Regions from separate parts of the Phycicoccus sp. Soil803 genome, predicted to be linked through region 1. Evidence: predicted binding sites of a transcription regulator. Region 1 holds the regulator's gene; each other region holds the start of a gene.

The links. The regulator LexA, encoded in region 1, represses DNA repair genes until DNA is damaged. The targets are predictions, from matches to a motif close to TCGAACANNTGTTCGA.
Region 2: the regulator LexA is predicted to act here: its motif matches at 2,935-2,950, upstream of ASG95_RS01625 (DUF222 domain-containing protein).
Region 3: the regulator LexA is predicted to act here: its motif matches at 2,495-2,510, upstream of ASG95_RS06450 (HNH endonuclease signature motif containing protein).

The regions. Positions count from the first base shown of each region.
Region 1 covers NZ_LMST01000001.1:2,914,971-2,920,115, forward strand. Annotated here, with positions in the region: gene ASG95_RS13380 (winged helix DNA-binding domain-containing protein) at 1-284, shown strand, start outside; gene ASG95_RS13385 (CHAP domain-containing protein) at 507-1,751, shown strand; gene ASG95_RS13390 (LysM peptidoglycan-binding domain-containing protein) at 1,783-2,229, opposite strand; gene lexA (transcriptional repressor LexA) at 2,500-3,225, shown strand; gene ASG95_RS13400 (DUF4259 domain-containing protein) at 3,328-3,741, opposite strand; gene ASG95_RS13405 (GNAT family N-acetyltransferase) at 3,814-4,347, opposite strand; gene ASG95_RS13410 (bifunctional 2-polyprenyl-6-hydroxyphenol methylase/3-demethylubiquinol 3-O-methyltransferase UbiG) at 4,366-5,028, shown strand.
Region 2 covers NZ_LMST01000001.1:353,574-358,718, forward strand. Annotated here, with positions in the region: gene ASG95_RS01620 (NHL domain-containing thioredoxin family protein) at 1-1,690, shown strand, start outside; gene ASG95_RS01625 (DUF222 domain-containing protein) at 1,706-2,920, opposite strand; gene ASG95_RS01630 (DUF6458 family protein) at 3,179-3,445, shown strand; gene ASG95_RS21550 (CHAP domain-containing protein) at 3,631-4,401, shown strand; gene ASG95_RS01640 (acyl-CoA dehydrogenase) at 4,614-5,145, opposite strand, start outside.
Region 3 covers NZ_LMST01000001.1:1,396,898-1,402,042, reverse strand. Annotated here, with positions in the region: gene meaB (methylmalonyl Co-A mutase-associated GTPase MeaB) at 12-974, opposite strand; gene ASG95_RS06455 (acetyl-CoA C-acetyltransferase) at 978-2,192, opposite strand; gene ASG95_RS06450 (HNH endonuclease signature motif containing protein) at 2,574-4,445, shown strand; gene ASG95_RS06445 (hypothetical protein) at 4,491-5,145, opposite strand, start outside.

The DNA of each region.
Region 1 (5,145 bases):
ATCCGTACGCCGAGCACAACGACCCGTTCTGGGCCTGGGTCGTGCTCGACTCGGTCAACGTCGGCCTGTGGAAGCGGACCGTGCGCCCCGACGTGGTCGAGGTGGAGGTGCGGCTGGCTCCGGGGGTCACCAAGGACGGCCGCACACAGGTACGCGTGGCAGCCCAGCGGCTCGCGCACTTCCTGGGGCGCGACCTCTCCTACGTCGAGAACGAAGGCACCCCGCACCTGTGGGGCGGTGAGCTGGGGCACCCGGCCCGGCGACCGCGCAGGGCGGACCGCTGAGCCGACCAGGTCGGACAACCACCGCTCCAGCCGCCTAGCCCGTTCGGCCGATGCGGTCCGGCCCTCCTGAGCACGAGCCGTCGAATTACACCGGCGGTGTTCTCCGGGCAAATGGGACAAGACGATCCGAGGTAGGGCACCCTGTCCAAGGCCCCGACCGGGCCCCTTGGCGCCGAGCACCATCCGGCACCCCCGCCCGGTCCCCCCTACCCCCGGGAAGTCATGCGACGTCACCTCCGCCGCGCTGCCGCACGCCTCGCCGCGCTCGCCCTCACCGCCAGCGCAGCAGTCGCCTTCACCGGCACCGTGGCAGCGCCGGCGCACGCCGAGACGATGGTCCGGGAGTGCAAGGCGTCGAACGTCTCGTGCATCGCCTTCTCCGGGTACGCCGGGAAGCCGATCTGGGGCTACCCGGTCAGCACCTCGGGCAACAACTGCGTCAACTACGTGGCCTACCGACTCTCCCGCAACGGCGTCGCGCAGCAGAGCGCGATGGGCAACGGCGGCAGCTGGGCGGCCAACGCCACCAAGCGGGGCTTCAGGGTCGACAAGACCGCCACCGTGGGCTCGGTGGCCCAGTGGGGCTACGGCAGCGCCTACGCCCCCAGCTACGGCCACGTCGGCTACGTGGAGGAGGTGACGTCCGCCTACATCGTCATCTCCGACTCGTCCTACGGCGGCGGCTACTCCTCGCGCTGGCGGGTGCCCCGTGGTGACCGCAACTGGCCCACGAACTTCATCCACTTCAAGGACAAGGCCTACCAGCCCCCGCCCTCGGGCAGCTTCATCAAGGTGCGCGAGACCTCGCAGGCCTTCCGCCTCGTTGGCAAGGCCCCGGTCTACGTCTCCACCTGGGCGGCCTTCGGCGGCACCCAGCCGACCTACCTGGTCTCCAGCACCTCGCTGGCCACGCTGCCGGTGCGACCGGCCGAGGGCACCTTCATCAAGGGCGCCCAGCGCAAGGAGGCCTACCGCATCGCCGGTGGCGCTCCGGTCATCGTGACCTCGTGGGCGGTCTTCGGCGGCACCAAGCCGACCGTCGTGGTCGACCAGAACGCGATCGACAAGGCCGGCACCGGCGGGGTGTGGAACCACCTCAACGCGGTGCCCGCCGACGGGACCTTTATCAAGACCGGACAGCGGCTCGAGGCCTACCGGATGAGCGGCGGGGCGCCGATCGCGATCAGCTCCTGGGCCAACGTCGGCGGCTACCGGACGCCCATCTACGTCGACCAGCTGGCGGTCGACCAGGCCGGGTCAGGCGTGAAGTTCAACCATCTGCGCTTCCACCCCAAGGACGGCACCCTCATCAAGGCGCTGCCGGGGACGGCGTCCTACAAGGTCACCGCCGGGGTGCCGATCCGGACCACCACGACGGCCTCGGCCGTGGGCGTCGACCAGGTCGCCATTGCGAAGGCCGGCGACACCTCGGCGATCCGCTGGACGCACCTGGCCAAGGCCAACTGACAACGTCGGACCTACCGACTGGTCAGCGACCTCAGCCAACCCGCGGGATGAGCAGCGTCTGACCCGCGTGGATGTCGCTACCGGTGAGGTCGTTCGCGATCTGGAGCTGGGCCACGGCCTCGGCCATCGGCAACTGCGGGAGCTGCTGCGTGGCGATCTCCGAGAGCGTCTGGCCCGTGCCCACCGTGGTGGAGTGGTCGATGACGGTGGCCGAGGCGCCGCCGGAGAACAGCGCGACCGCCAGGGCGACCGCCGCCACGACGACGGTGAGGGTGAGCGCCAACCGACCGGCCCGGGTGATCCGCAGCGGCGCGGCCGGCACCTCGGGCACGGCCGTCCCGGTGGGCAGGGAGACCAGCTGCGGGCGAGCCGGGCGAACGGGGACCCGCACTGGTGCGGGGGCGACGTCCCACGCGACTGCTGCACTCATCTGGTCCTCCATCGGGGCGGTGAGCCGGGGGCTCGTGGTTGCGTCCATCGAACGGGTGTGCGAAGAACTGCCTGGGTGATTTCTAGCACGCATGTTCGAACCAATCAAGACACGCGTCGAACACATGTTTGGCACAGACGTTCGAAGGCCATACGCTGTGTTCATGCCCCAAGCACACCAGAGGCCACTGACAACGCTTCCTGAACAGCAGGCGCACCTGTCACAGATCACCTCTGGCCCGCCCGGCGCACGACACCTGACCTGCACCAGCACGTGGACAAGCACCAGCACCCGGCACTGCTCAAGTGAGGAAGCGGCATGAGCGACGACAACGTCAAGGAACTGCCCGACCGCGATCGCGGCGACGGACTCACCGTCCGGCAGCGGCGGGTGCTCGAGGTGATCCGCAACTCGGTCGACCGGCGTGGCTACCCGCCGAGCCTGCGCGAGATCGGCGAGGCCGTGGGGCTCACCTCCCCCAGCTCGGTGGCCCACCAGCTCTCCACGCTCGAGCGCAAAGGCTTCCTGCGTCGCGACCCCAACCGGCCGCGCGCCATCGAGGTCGTCTCGCCCGACTCGCCCGCTGACATGCGCGGCTACCGCGGCGGCGCCAGCGTCGAGGACGAGACCGCCACCTACGACGAGACCGGGGTCAACGACCAGCGGCCCGAGGCGTCCTACGTCCCGGTGCTCGGTCGGATCGCCGCCGGGGTGCCGATCCTGGCCGAGGAGACCGTCGAGGACGTCTTCCCGCTCCCCCGCCAGATCGTGGGCGAGGGCCAGCTCTTCCTGCTCCAGGTCGTCGGCGACTCGATGATCGAGGCCGCGATCTGCGACGGCGACTGGGTCGTCGTGCGGCAGCAGCCCAGCGCCGACAACGGCGACATCGTGGCCGCGATGCTCGACAACGAGGCCACGGTCAAGACCTTCAAGCGCAAAGACGGCAAGGTGTGGCTGATGCCGCACAATGCCGCGTTCGACCCCATCGACGGAGACCACGCCACCATCCTCGGCAAGGTCACCGCGGTGCTGCGCCGCATCTGACCTCGACCCTTAGGCGCGCGCCATACGGCAGTTGCGTCGTCAACCCGGCAGCTGTTGTTGCGGGTCAGGCGACGCAACTGCCGTTGTGCGTGTGGGGGCCGGTCAGTCGCCCAGCGCGTCGAGCAGGTGGGTGACCTTGGTCGCGAACCGCTCGCCACCGTCCCCGTCGGCCCACAGCTCCCAGAGCTCGTTGTCGTCGGACTTCAGCGCGCGGTGCAGGGCCTGCGTCGCGAGCTCCTCGAGCCGCTCGTCGACCTCGATCGGGTCCTCGTCGATCCAGCGCGGCACGTTCCGCTCCCCGATCACGGCCTCGAAGTCGTCGCAGGCTGCCACCACCGCCGCCGCCGCCACGGCCTCCGACATGGTGGGCGCCTCGATGTAGCCGGAGGCGCGGACCACCCGGGCGAGGGCGGTCTCCACCTTGCGGCGGCGCACGTCCTGCTCCGACTCCTCGAGCTCGTCGAGGAAGTCCAGTGCGTCGTCGTTCTCGAACGGCCCAGCTCCGATGGCGCCCATCTCGAAACCTCCACAGCCTGCAACTACGGGTTCGCTTCCGAGAGTGCCGCGCGCGGGCGCGACACGCCAGCCCTAATCCGTCGGGCTCATCCGTTGGTACCACGCGGTGTCGACGTAACGACCGAACTTGTGCCCCACCTCCCGCAGGACCCCCACCCGTTCGAAGCCGGCCGCCAGGTGCAACGCCACGCTCGCGTCGTTGGGGAGGGCGACCACGGCCACCTGGGTGTGCACGCCCGGTGCGGCGTCGAGCCGCGCCAGCAACGCGGCATACAGGGTGCGGCCGAGGCCCCGACCGCGTGCGGTCTCGGCGAGGTAGACCGAGACCTCCTTGGTGCCCGCGTAGGCGGGGCGCGGGCGGAAGGGTCCGGAGAAGGCGTAGCCGAGGAGCTCGTCCTGCGCCGTGCAGGCGACCAGGACCACGTTGCCCTCGTCGGCGGCGACGAGCTTCTCGCCCAGGTATGCCGCGCCGCGCGGCTCGGTGTCGAAGGTCGCCAGCGAGGTGCGCACCTGGTCGTCGTAGACGGCCGCCATCGCCGGCAGGTCGGCAGGGGTGGCGTCGCGGACCACGATCGTCGGGTCTCCCGCGGGGACGATGCTGCTCATATCGGCGATGCTAGGGGGATGAGCGACGGGCACCAGCACTCCGACAGGCACGGCGCGACCGGTGGAGGGGACCTGCCCGACCCCGACCGCGGCACCCCCACGACCCGTCAAGCGCTGTGGGACGAGCGGTATGCCGCGCACGAGCACGTCTGGAGCGCGACCCCCAACGCCGAGGTCGAGCGGATCGTGGGTGGGTGGCCGCCGGGCCGGGCGCTCGACCTCGGGGCCGGCGAGGGTCGCCACTCCGTGTGGCTCGCCTCGCTCGGCTGGCGGGTGACGGCTGTCGACTTTTCCTCGGTCGGGCTGACGAAGGGCGAGAAGGAGGCGTCGCGCCTGGGCCACCGGATCGACTGGGTCGTCGCGGACGCCCGGTCGTGGCACCCCGCGCCGCAGGTCCTCTACGACCTGGTGCTGGTCTCCTACCTGCACCTGCCGTCCGACGTCGTGTCGCGCACCCGCAGCTGGCTGGCGCCCGGTGGTGCGCTGGTCGTGGTCGGGCACGGCCTGCGCAACCTCACGGAGGGCGTCGGTGGCCCGTCCGACCCCGCACTCCTGCACTCCCCCGAGCAGCTGCGCGCGGCCGCGGGCGACCTGGCCATCGAGCGCTGCGAGGAGTACCTGCGCCCGACCGAGCACGGCGACGCGATCGACGTGGTTCTGGTCGCCCGACGGCCGACCTGACCGTCGCCTACCGGTCAGCGGCTGGGAGGTCACGCGGTCCCGCGGTCCCGCGGTCACGAGGTCACGAGGCGCGGATCTACGCCAGGTGCGGGAGGGCTGCCGCGAGCCACGGCCCTA
Region 2 (5,145 bases), 2.6 Mb from region 1:
CGACGAGCTGCGGCCGCTGGAGGAGAAGTTCAGCGACTCGCTGGTGCTCATCGGGGTGCACTCGCCCAAGTTCGAGCACGAGGCCGACCCGGACGCCCTCGCGGCCGCCGTCGAGCGCTACTCCGTGCACCACCCCGTGCTCGACGACCCTGACCTCATCACCTGGCAGGCCTACACCGCCCGCGCCTGGCCCACCCTCGTCGTCATCGACCCCGAGGGCTACATCGTCGCGTCGATGTCCGGTGAGGGGCACGCGCACGGACTGGCGGTCCTCGTCGAGGAGCTCGTGGCCGAGCACACAGCCAAGGGCACCCTCCGTCGTGGCGACTCCCCGTATGCCGCGCCGCCGGCTCCCGAGACCGCGCTGCGGTTCCCCGGCAAAGCGGCAGTCCTCGACGACGGGTCGTTCCTCGTCTCCGACACCGCGCACCACGAGCTCGTCTGGCTCGAGCCGGACCTGGTCACCGAGCGACGACGGTTCACGGAGGACCTCGCGGAGCCGCAGGGCGTGCTCGTGCTTCCGACTGCCACCGGCGACCGGGTGGGGTACGACGTGGTCGTGGCCGACTCGGTGCACCACCAGGTCAAGGGACTCCGGCTGGCCGACGGCGAGTGGATCCTGCTCGCCGGCACCGGCCGCCAGCTCCGCGAACGGTCCGGCAGCGGTCCCGCCCTCAAGCAGGACCTCTCCACGCCCTGGGACCTCGCCTGGTTCATCGACCGGGTGGTCATCGCCATGGCAGGCACCCACCAGCTCTGGGCGCTGCACCTGGCCACCGACCCCCAGGACAACACGGTCGCGGTGCTGGGCGGCACGTCGGCAGAGGGGATTCGCGACGGGGCCGCGGACGAGGCGTGGTTCGCGCAGCCGTCCGGGCTCGCCGTCTCGCCGGACGGCTCCCGCCTGTGGGTCGCCGACTCCGAGACCTCGGCGCTGCGCTCGCTCGACGTCACCGACGAGGGTTTCGTCGTCACCACCCACGTCGGCCAGGGACTGTTCGACTTCGGGCACCGGGACGGCCCCGCGGACCAGGCGCTGCTCCAGCACCCCCTGGGCGTCACCGTGCTGCCCGACGGGTCGGTGGCGATCAGCGACACCTACAACGGCGCGATCCGCCGGTTCGACCCCGCGACGTCGGAGGTCAGCACCCTCGCCCACGGCCTGCTCGAGCCGTCGGACGCAGTGGTCGAGCAGAGTGGGCCGGACGACGACTCGGATGGCTCGGTGCTCGTCGTGGTCGAGTCGGCCGCACACCAGCTGGTGCGGATCCCGTTGCCCGACAAGGCCCAGCGCGTCGACGGTCTCGCGCACCAGACCCAGCGCCCGCGCACCGAGGTCGCCCCCGGAGCGCTCACCCTGACCGTCCACTTCACCCCGCCCACCGGGCAGAAGCTCGACCACCGGTACGGCGACCCGACCCGGCTGATGGTCTCGGCCACCCCGGAGGGCCTCCTGCGTGACGGCGCCGGGAGCGCGCAGGGCCTGACCCGCACGCTGGTGCTCGACCCGGCGGCCGGGGACGGGGTGCTGCACATCTCGGTGCGGGCCGCCTCGTGCGACGGCGACCCGGTCACCGGTGAGGTGCCCGACCACGCGGCCTGCCATCTCTACCAACAGGACTGGGGCATCCCGGTCGTCCTGGTCGACGGCGCGACCGATCGCCTCGATCTCGACCTACGTGGAGCGTGACTGACCCACCAGGGCTCAGCTCCGCCGGGAGTAGATGACGGACTTCTTCCCTTGGGCATCGGTGTCGACCCGGTGCCAGTAGCGGGGATCGTGCGCTCGGCGGTGATGGTGTCCGCACAACGGCACCGCGAGCGCGACCCGCTGCGCCTCGGTGAAGAAGCGCTCCTGCCGACCGAGGTCGAGCGGCACCGACCTGCCCCCCAGCACCGCCGGGACGATGCCCGCGTTGCAGGCGAGCCGTCGCGCCTCGCTGGCTGAGAGGTCGTGGCCGGTGTCGAGGTGCGCCGCTCCGAGCGATGCCTTGAGCTGCTCGTGGTCGACCGTCACGACCACCGTCGCAGCGACCTTGCCCGAGAGGGTGTCGGTGGGCAGGTGCTCGAGCAGCTCCACGAAGGCGGAGCCGTAACGGTGCGCCCAGTCGCCGTCGGCGGCGCGGAAGGCGTCCCAGGTGGCGTCGGCGACCTCGGCAGCGGTCGTGGCACCGGCCGCCCTCGCTGCCTTGGCCGCCTGCTGGGCGAACCGCCGCGGCGAGGCGATCTGCTGGACCGTCTTGACGAGGGTCGCCGCGGCGAGGGTGGGCAGGGTGAAGTGGCCGCTGGTCGTGCCGTCGCCGTTCTGGTGCCAGGTGAGGCGCGACTTCGCCAGCGCCTCGTCCTCCTGGGTGCGCAGGACCTGGTCCTCGTGGGCGTCGACCTCCGCCTGCGACCGCTCGACCGCGGCCAGCGCCCGTCGGCCGTCGCGACGCAGGGTGCCGGGGTCGACGAGCTTGGCCCGGCGCACCAGCGCGGTCTCGATCGCGGTGCGCTCCGTGGCATCGAGGCCTTCCGGCAGCTGGGCGGTTGCCGTCGCGATCACCTGGGCGTGCTCGGTCGACACCGCACCGGCGGCCAGCGCCTCCCGGGTGGCGTCGAGGCCGTTGTCCAGGGCGGTCGCAAGGCGGACGTCGCGCGCTGCCTGGCTCCCCTCGCGTCGCGTGCGGGCAGCCAGCCAGGCACCGGTGCCGGTCATCCCCGACTCGGACGCCACCTCGGACCGGTCGGCCTCCGCGACCAGCGAGAGCCGCACCGCCTGCAACCGCGTGATCACCTTGTCCGCCATGCTCAGGGCGGCGCTGGCATCGGCGGCCCCGACCACGTCGCCGTGCGGCAGGCGATCAAGTGCCTCGTCGACCTCGCGCAGCACCTCGACCGTCCCGAGTGGGACGGTGTGGAGGGCGGCGGCTGAGGACATGTAGGCAACTGTAGTCGAACACATGTTCGAAGACAAGCACGATCCACAGGAAGCTGGCCAGAAAGATGGTCAGGTGCGTCGCACTGGGTGGCCGAGCCGGCCGAGCCCGACCCCCAAGCCCGGCCCGAGCCCGGAAGGGGCTGCTGGACCCGGGGTCGGTATGCGAAGAATGCGCCGCGTTGCCGCAGGTCAGGGCCTTTCGGCGGATAGAGTCGAGGCAACGGGCGACCAGTGCCCGCAATCCCCCAGGAGTGAAGCATGTACATCGGACTCGGCATCTTCCTGATCGTCGTCGGTGCGATCCTCACCTTCGCACTCAACGCGTCCACCGACGTGGTCAACCTCGAGGTGATCGGCTGGATCTGCATGGCCGCCGGCCTCCTCGCGATCCTGCTCTCACTCGTCGTGACGAACCGTCGTGGTGTCGGTGGTGGTGGCTACTCGGCCCGCCGGGTCAGCCACACCGACCCGGCCACCGGCACGCAGGTCGACGAGGTCGACGTCGACCGTGACGGTCGCGTCTGACGCACACCCGCAGTTTCACCGCCACGGGGCGGAGGGGAGAGCTCCCCTCCGCCCCGTCGTGCGTGCAGCGCCCGCGCGGGTAGTGCTCCCCATCGACGGGTGCACGCCACGTTCCTACCTTCGTCATCAGCAGCCGGTTCCACCAGGGGGACGGGCCGATCCGAAACACGAAGCAGGAGAACGCAATGCGCTCACTCACCCTCAGCCAGAAGCCGGTCCGGCTGGCCCTCGCCGGGGCCCTCGGCCTCTCGGTCGTCGCCGGTGGCGCGGCCATCGCCGACGCGGCCACGGGCACGATCCGGACCAGCGGGGCCACCCTCACGGTCCGCTCCGGCCCGGGCACCGGCTACCAGGCCGTGACCACGATCGCCAAGGGCACCAGGGTCGACATCCGCTGCCAGACCTACGGCACGACCGTCAAGGGCACCTACGGCACCTCGAACATCTGGGACAAGATCGGCACCGGCCGCTACGTCTCCGACGCCTACGTCTACACCGGTCGGGACGGCTTCGTCGCCCCCAGGTGCGGGGGCAGCACCCCGGCCCCGACCGGCGCGATCAAGGACGACTACCCCTACCGCGGCGCCACCTCCGGCGTCGACCCGTGGAACTTCTACAAGGGCCAGTGCACCTCCTTCGCCGCCTGGCGGGTGCGCCACAACCTCGGGGTCGCCTTCTCCAACTCCTACAAGGGCCAGCACTGGGGCAACGCCGAGCACTGGGACAACGCCGCCCGCGCCGCGGGCATCCCGGTCTACAAGTCCCCCCGGGTCGGCGACATCGCGGTCCGCAGCAGCGGCACCTGGGGCCACGTCGCCTACGTCGCCAAGGTCAACAGCGACGGCAGCTTCATGGTGGAGGAGTACAACCACGTGCGCTCCGACACCTACAGCTACCGCCGCGCCACGAAGGGCACCGGCAGCGAGCAGTTCAGCGACTTCATCCGCTTCACGTAGACGGACGCCCGGTCAGCCGTCAGGCTGAGACATCCGTTTGGCTCGCTGATCCGAACCACTGGTGAGTGCGCTCGTCCCCGGAGGGGAGGGCGGGACCACGACTCTGTCCAGACGCAGGGCAGGTATGCCGAAGGGCTGGCTTCCAGGGGAAGCCAGCCCTTCGGTCGTGCTGGGACCACGCGGCATACCTGCGTGGTGCAGTGAGGGACGCGTCAGAAGGCGGACTCGGGGACGTCCATCAGCGCGTTGTCGGTCGACTCGGCGATCTGGCGCTCGGCCGCGATCTTCGGCAGGACGTTGCGCGCGAAGAACGACGCGGCGGCGATCTTGCCCTCGTAGAAGTCGCGGTCCTTGGCCGAAACACCTTCCGCCCCAAGGGCCTTGGCGGCCACCGAGGCCTGTCGCAGCAACAGCCAGCCGATGATGAGGTCGCCGGCGGACAACAGGAGGCGGGAGGTGTTCTGGCCGACCTTGTAGAGGTTGGTGACGTCGCCACCGTCCTGCCGCGGGTCGGACTTCATCAGCTCACCGACCATGTAGCCGAGGATGCCCTGGACGTCCTCGAGGCCCTTGCCGAGCAGCTCGCGCTCGGTGTCGAGGCGCCCGCCGTCGGCCCCGAGGTCCTTGGCGAACTCCTGCACCTGCAAGGCCACGTGGGAGAGGGCCTGGGCCTTGTCGCGGATGATCTTGCGGAAGAAGAAGTCGAGGCCCTGGATGGCGGTGGTGCCCTCGTAGAGGGTGTCG
Region 3 (5,145 bases), 1.5 Mb from region 1:
GCGGGGGGAGGTCAGGCGAGGGCGTCGACGACCTGGTCGGCGGCGGCATACGGGTCGGTCGTGCCGTCCACGACCGCGGCGGCGAGCTCCTCGACCCCGTTGCCGTGGCGCAGGTCGCCCATCTTGGCGCGCAGCGCCTGGAGGGCGATCGACTCGATCTCGTCTCCGGCCCGGCGGATCCGGCGCTCGCGCAGGGTGCCGGACTCCTCCATCCACGACGTGTGCTTCTCGATCGCCTCGATGACCTCGTCGATGCCCTGCCCTTGCTGCGCGACGGTCTTGATGACCGGTGGGCGCCAGAGCCCGGGTTCGGTGCGGTCGCCGAGCGAGATCATGTGGCGGATGTCGCGCACCGTGGCGTCGGCGCCGTCACGGTCGGCCTTGTTGACGACGAACACGTCGCCGATCTCGAGGATGCCCGCCTTGGCGGCCTGGATGCCGTCACCCATGCCCGGCGCCAGCAGGACGATCGTCGTGTCGGCCAGACCGGCCACCTCGACCTCCGACTGCCCGACTCCCACGGTCTCGACGAGGATCACGTCGCACCCGGCTGCGTCGAGCACCCGCAGGGCCTGCGGCGTCGTCCACGACAGGCCGCCGAGGTGTCCGCGGCTCGCCATCGAGCGGATGTAGACATCGGGGTCGAGCGCGTGGTCCTGCATCCGCACGCGGTCTCCGAGCAGCGCGCCGCCCGAGAAGGGTGACGACGGGTCGACCGCGAGGATGCCGATTCGCTTGCCCTGCTTGCGAAGAGCGCCGACGAGGGCATTCGTCGAGGTGGACTTGCCGACGCCGGGACTGCCGGTGATCCCGATGATGTGCGCCTGCCCGGAGTGGGGGGCGAGCGCTGCCATCACCTCGCGGAGGGCGGGATGGCCGTCCTCGACGAGGGAGATCAACCGCGCGACGGCGCGAGGCGACCCTGCCCTGGCCGACTCGACCAGGGCAGGGACGTCGACGGTGCGGGGAGCCAAGCGTCAGGCGCTGTCGGAGGAGGTCCGTGGGACGCGCACGATCAGCGCATCGCCCTGACCGCCACCACCACAGAGGGCAGCCGCGCCGATCCCGCCGCCACGCCGTCCCAGCTCGAGCGCGAGGTGGAGGGCGATGCGGGCGCCGGACATGCCGATCGGGTGGCCGAGCGCGATCGCGCCGCCGTTGACGTTGACCTTGTCGACGTCGATGCCGAGCTCCTTGGCGGAGGCCAGTCCGACGGCGGCGAACGCCTCGTTGATCTCGACGAGGTCGAGGTCGGCGGGCGTGATGCCCTCGCGCTCGCAGGCCCTGGCGATGGCGCGGGCGGGCTGCTGCTGGAGCGTGGAGTCCGGTCCGGCGACGACGCCGTGGGCGCCGATCTCGGCGATCCAGGTGAGCCCGAGCTCCTCCGCCTTCGCCTTGCTCATGACCACGACCGCTGCGGCGCCGTCGCTGATCTGGCTGGCCGAGCCGGCCGTGATGGTGCCGTCCTTGGAGAAGGCCGGACGCAGCTTGCCGAGCGTCTCAGTGGTCGTGTCGGCGCGGATGCCCTCGTCGGTCTTGAACTCGAGCGGGTCACCCTTGCGCTGCGGGATGGAGACCGCGACGACCTCGTCGTCGAAGAGGCCGTCCTTCCAGGCGCGCGCGGCGAGCTGGTGGCTGCGGGCGCTGAACTCGTCCTGCTGCTCGCGGGTGAACGCCTGGTCGCCGGTGTTGGCCTGCTCGGTGAGCAGCCCCATGGCCTGGTCGGTGAACGCGTCCCAGAGGCCGTCGAAGGCCATGTGGTCGCGCATCGTGACGTCGCCGTACTTGAAGCCCTCGCGGGACTTCTCGAGCAGGTGGGGCGCGTTGGTCATCGACTCCTGGCCACCGGCGACCACGACGTCGAACTCACCGGCGCGGATCAGCTGGTCGGCCATCGCGATGGCGTTGATGCCCGAGAGGCAGACCTTGTTGATGGTCAGCGCGGGGACGGTCATCGGGATGCCGGCCTTGGCGGCGGCCTGGCGCGCGGGGATCTGACCCGCGCCGGCCTGCAGCACCTGGCCCATGATCACGTAGTCGACCTGGTCGGGGCTGACCCCGGCCTTCTCGAGGGCGCCCTTGATGGCGAAGCCGCCGAGGTCTGCGCCCGAGAAGTCCTTGAGCGAGCCGAGCAGGCGGCCCATGGGCGTGCGGGCACCCGCGACGATGACGGAAACGGGACGGTCAGACATGGTTGGAGGCCTCCAGCGCCATTGGGGATTACCTCCGTTCACTCTAATGCGGCGGGCCGCGCCCGGGTCCGCCCGGGCTGGTGGTGCTGACCACACTCGGGTATGCCGCGTGGTGGCCTCCCAGCCCACCGTGCCTGCGCCCATGGAGCCTTGCAGGCCGTCACGCGGGCGGCCCCGGCTCGGGCCGCGGCCAGGCTGTCGTCGGCGCACCCGAGCCCTGCGCAGCGTGGCGAATCCGGTTGCGCGACAGCCGAATTGGTTGGTCGACAGGGGTTGACCAGCCGCCCTCCGTCACCTAGACTTCGAACACACGTTCGAATGGATGGCGAAGAGACCCGGGGGGTGATGGCTGTGGGAGGCGTGGTCAGGGCTGAGCGACTGGTGACGGCAGCACCGGCGGCGATCACCTTCGGTTCCGGGCTGGTCACCGCTGCGCTGGTGCGCGACGTCGACCCCGACACCCTGGCCCCAGCGGTGTGCTCGCTCTCGAAGTCCGACGTCGCAGGCCTCGACCGGGTCGAGGCGGAGGCTTACGTCATCGCCTGTGAGCGCGTCACGGCCGCCATCGAGGCGCGCCAGTCGCTCGCCATGGACACCATGGCCAGCCGCGTCGAGGACGACCACTTCCGAAGACTCGAGGAGTCAGACCTGCCGGTGGGGGCCGCCGGGATCGACACCCACGGGCTGGTGGCCTCAACCCTGTCCCCCGCCCTGCACTGCGCGACCCGCACGGTGCAGCGGCGACTGGTCGCTGCCCGGTGGCTGGCCTGCGAGTTCGGCGCCACGTTCGACGCCGCCTGGGACGGCGACCTCGAGCGTCGCCGCACCGAGGTCGTGGTCGAGGCTGGTCTGTCAGTGCCGGCGGAGCTGCGCGGCGCCTTCGAGGCCCTGGTGCTGGAGTCCTCGGTCGACGAGGTCACCGGCGAGTACGTCGTGATGTCCGACCGGGTCCGCGAGCTGTCGCGGTCCGAGCTGACGAGCCGGGCGACCAAGATCGCCCGCGAGCTCGACCCGAGCAGCGAGGAGACCTCCGCCGCCAGGGCCCGGGATGCCCGCCGGGTCGTCATCCAGCCCGACCGCGGCAACCCGGGCCTGGCTCGCTGGGTGGTGACGCTCCCCACCGAGGCGAGCCAGCAGATGGCTGCGGCCGTCGACGCGCTGGCCGGGCAGTACGCGCGGGCCAACCCCGGCACCCCGATCGACGCCGCGCGGGCGGATGCGCTGACCGACCTGGTGCTCTCCAGCGCCGAGGTGTCGACGGTGGTCGAGCTGCTGGTCCCGGCCCTCCCGACCACGGCCGTGCTGGTCGCGGCGAAGTCCGGCGACCCGGCGACACCTTCGCTCGAAAGCGTGACGTCGGCGACGGCGGCATCCTCGGACGAGGCAGCAACGTCGGACGCGGCACCAACCTCGACCGGGGCGGCAACAGCGACCGGCACGGCAACCGCGGACGAGGTTCCTGGCACCGAGCAGGGACAGGGCGTCCGCTGGGTCATCCCCGGAGTCGTCGACGACCCCCGGCACGGCGCACTCGCTCCCGAGGCCGTCGCCCGGCTCCTGAGCGACCCGGACGTCACGCTGCGGCTCGCCCGTCTCGACCTTGATGGGTCGATCGTGCAAGACCCGACCAGCTACCGACCGAGCGCCTCGGTCAGGCGTCGGGTCAGGTCGAGGGATGGTGGGTGCCGCTTCCCCGGGTGCCACACGCCCGCGCGCAACACCGACCTCGACCACGTCATCGCGTTCCCCCACGGTCCCACCGACCCGGCCAACCTGGTCTGCCTGTGCCGCACCCACCACGGGTTCAAGCACCACGGTGGGTGGAGCCTGGGCCTGGCCGGCGACGGCACGGCCACCTGGCGCGCGCCCGACGGTCGCAGCTGGGTCACCGAACCGCGGCCGCATGGCCTCCGCGAGGACCTGCGCCTCACTGACCGGCTGGACCCCGAGCGGCTGCACGACCTGCGTCGGGGCTGGTTGCCGGGGCTGCCCGTGGGCATGACGCCGGCCGACCTCCTCAACGCCGAGCGCTGTCTCCCCGACGACCCGCCCGAGAGCCCGACGACGCCCTCGGCGCCGGCCGACTGGGCTCGCCTCGACCACGCGGACCCTGACTTGGTCGCCGCTGACCACGCCGAAACGGCTGACACCACCCCCGACCGTGCGCCTGCGCCGTCGGCACTGAGTGATCCGGCGAGCTGGCCATCAGCCCTCGAACGTCACCTCGAACGCCAGCTGGCCCTCGCCGCCTGACGTCATGCGGTCGGCGCCCGGTGTCAGTCCGTCCACCGTCCGACGTCAGTCGGTGTAGACGTCGGTGACCCGCTGGCCCTCCGGCGTGATGATCGAGACGGTGATCCGAAGTGGTCCGGCCAGCGGGATGAACGCCTCGTAGGGGGGCGGCGGGTTGAGTCCGCGGCGCAGCCGGTTGCGCACGACGACGATCTCGGTGGTGCGGGGGAAGCCATCGCCTGCCAGCGGGATCTCGTCGAGGGGGAACGACCCACTGAGGGTCCGCGGCCGCAGAGCTGGACCGATCGGCGGCCGGAAGGGTTCGCGAGGCAGGAACGGACCACCGGGCCGGACCCCTTCGCCCGGGACTCGTCCAGGCACCGGGTTGAGAGGTTCGCGACCGATCGGCATCGGGAGCGGGCCCAGCAGCCGCTGCTGGGCGACGATCTCCATCACGTAGGGCGGCCGGCGGCGATAGCTCGCGTCGGTGATGATGCCCACGTGGACGCCCCGCCCGGCGATCGCGAACACGTCGACGATCGAGACCGTCACGTCCGGGGGTGGGGGCACCCAGCCGGGCACGGTCAGCTCGCGGACCACCTCTCGGCCGAAGGGGTCCACCAGCCGCACGCGGACGTCCACCGGGTCGGCGGCGACCGGTCGGGTGAACCACAGCGCCAACGGTGAGCGGCCGGTCACCCTGGTCCCCTGCTCGAGCACC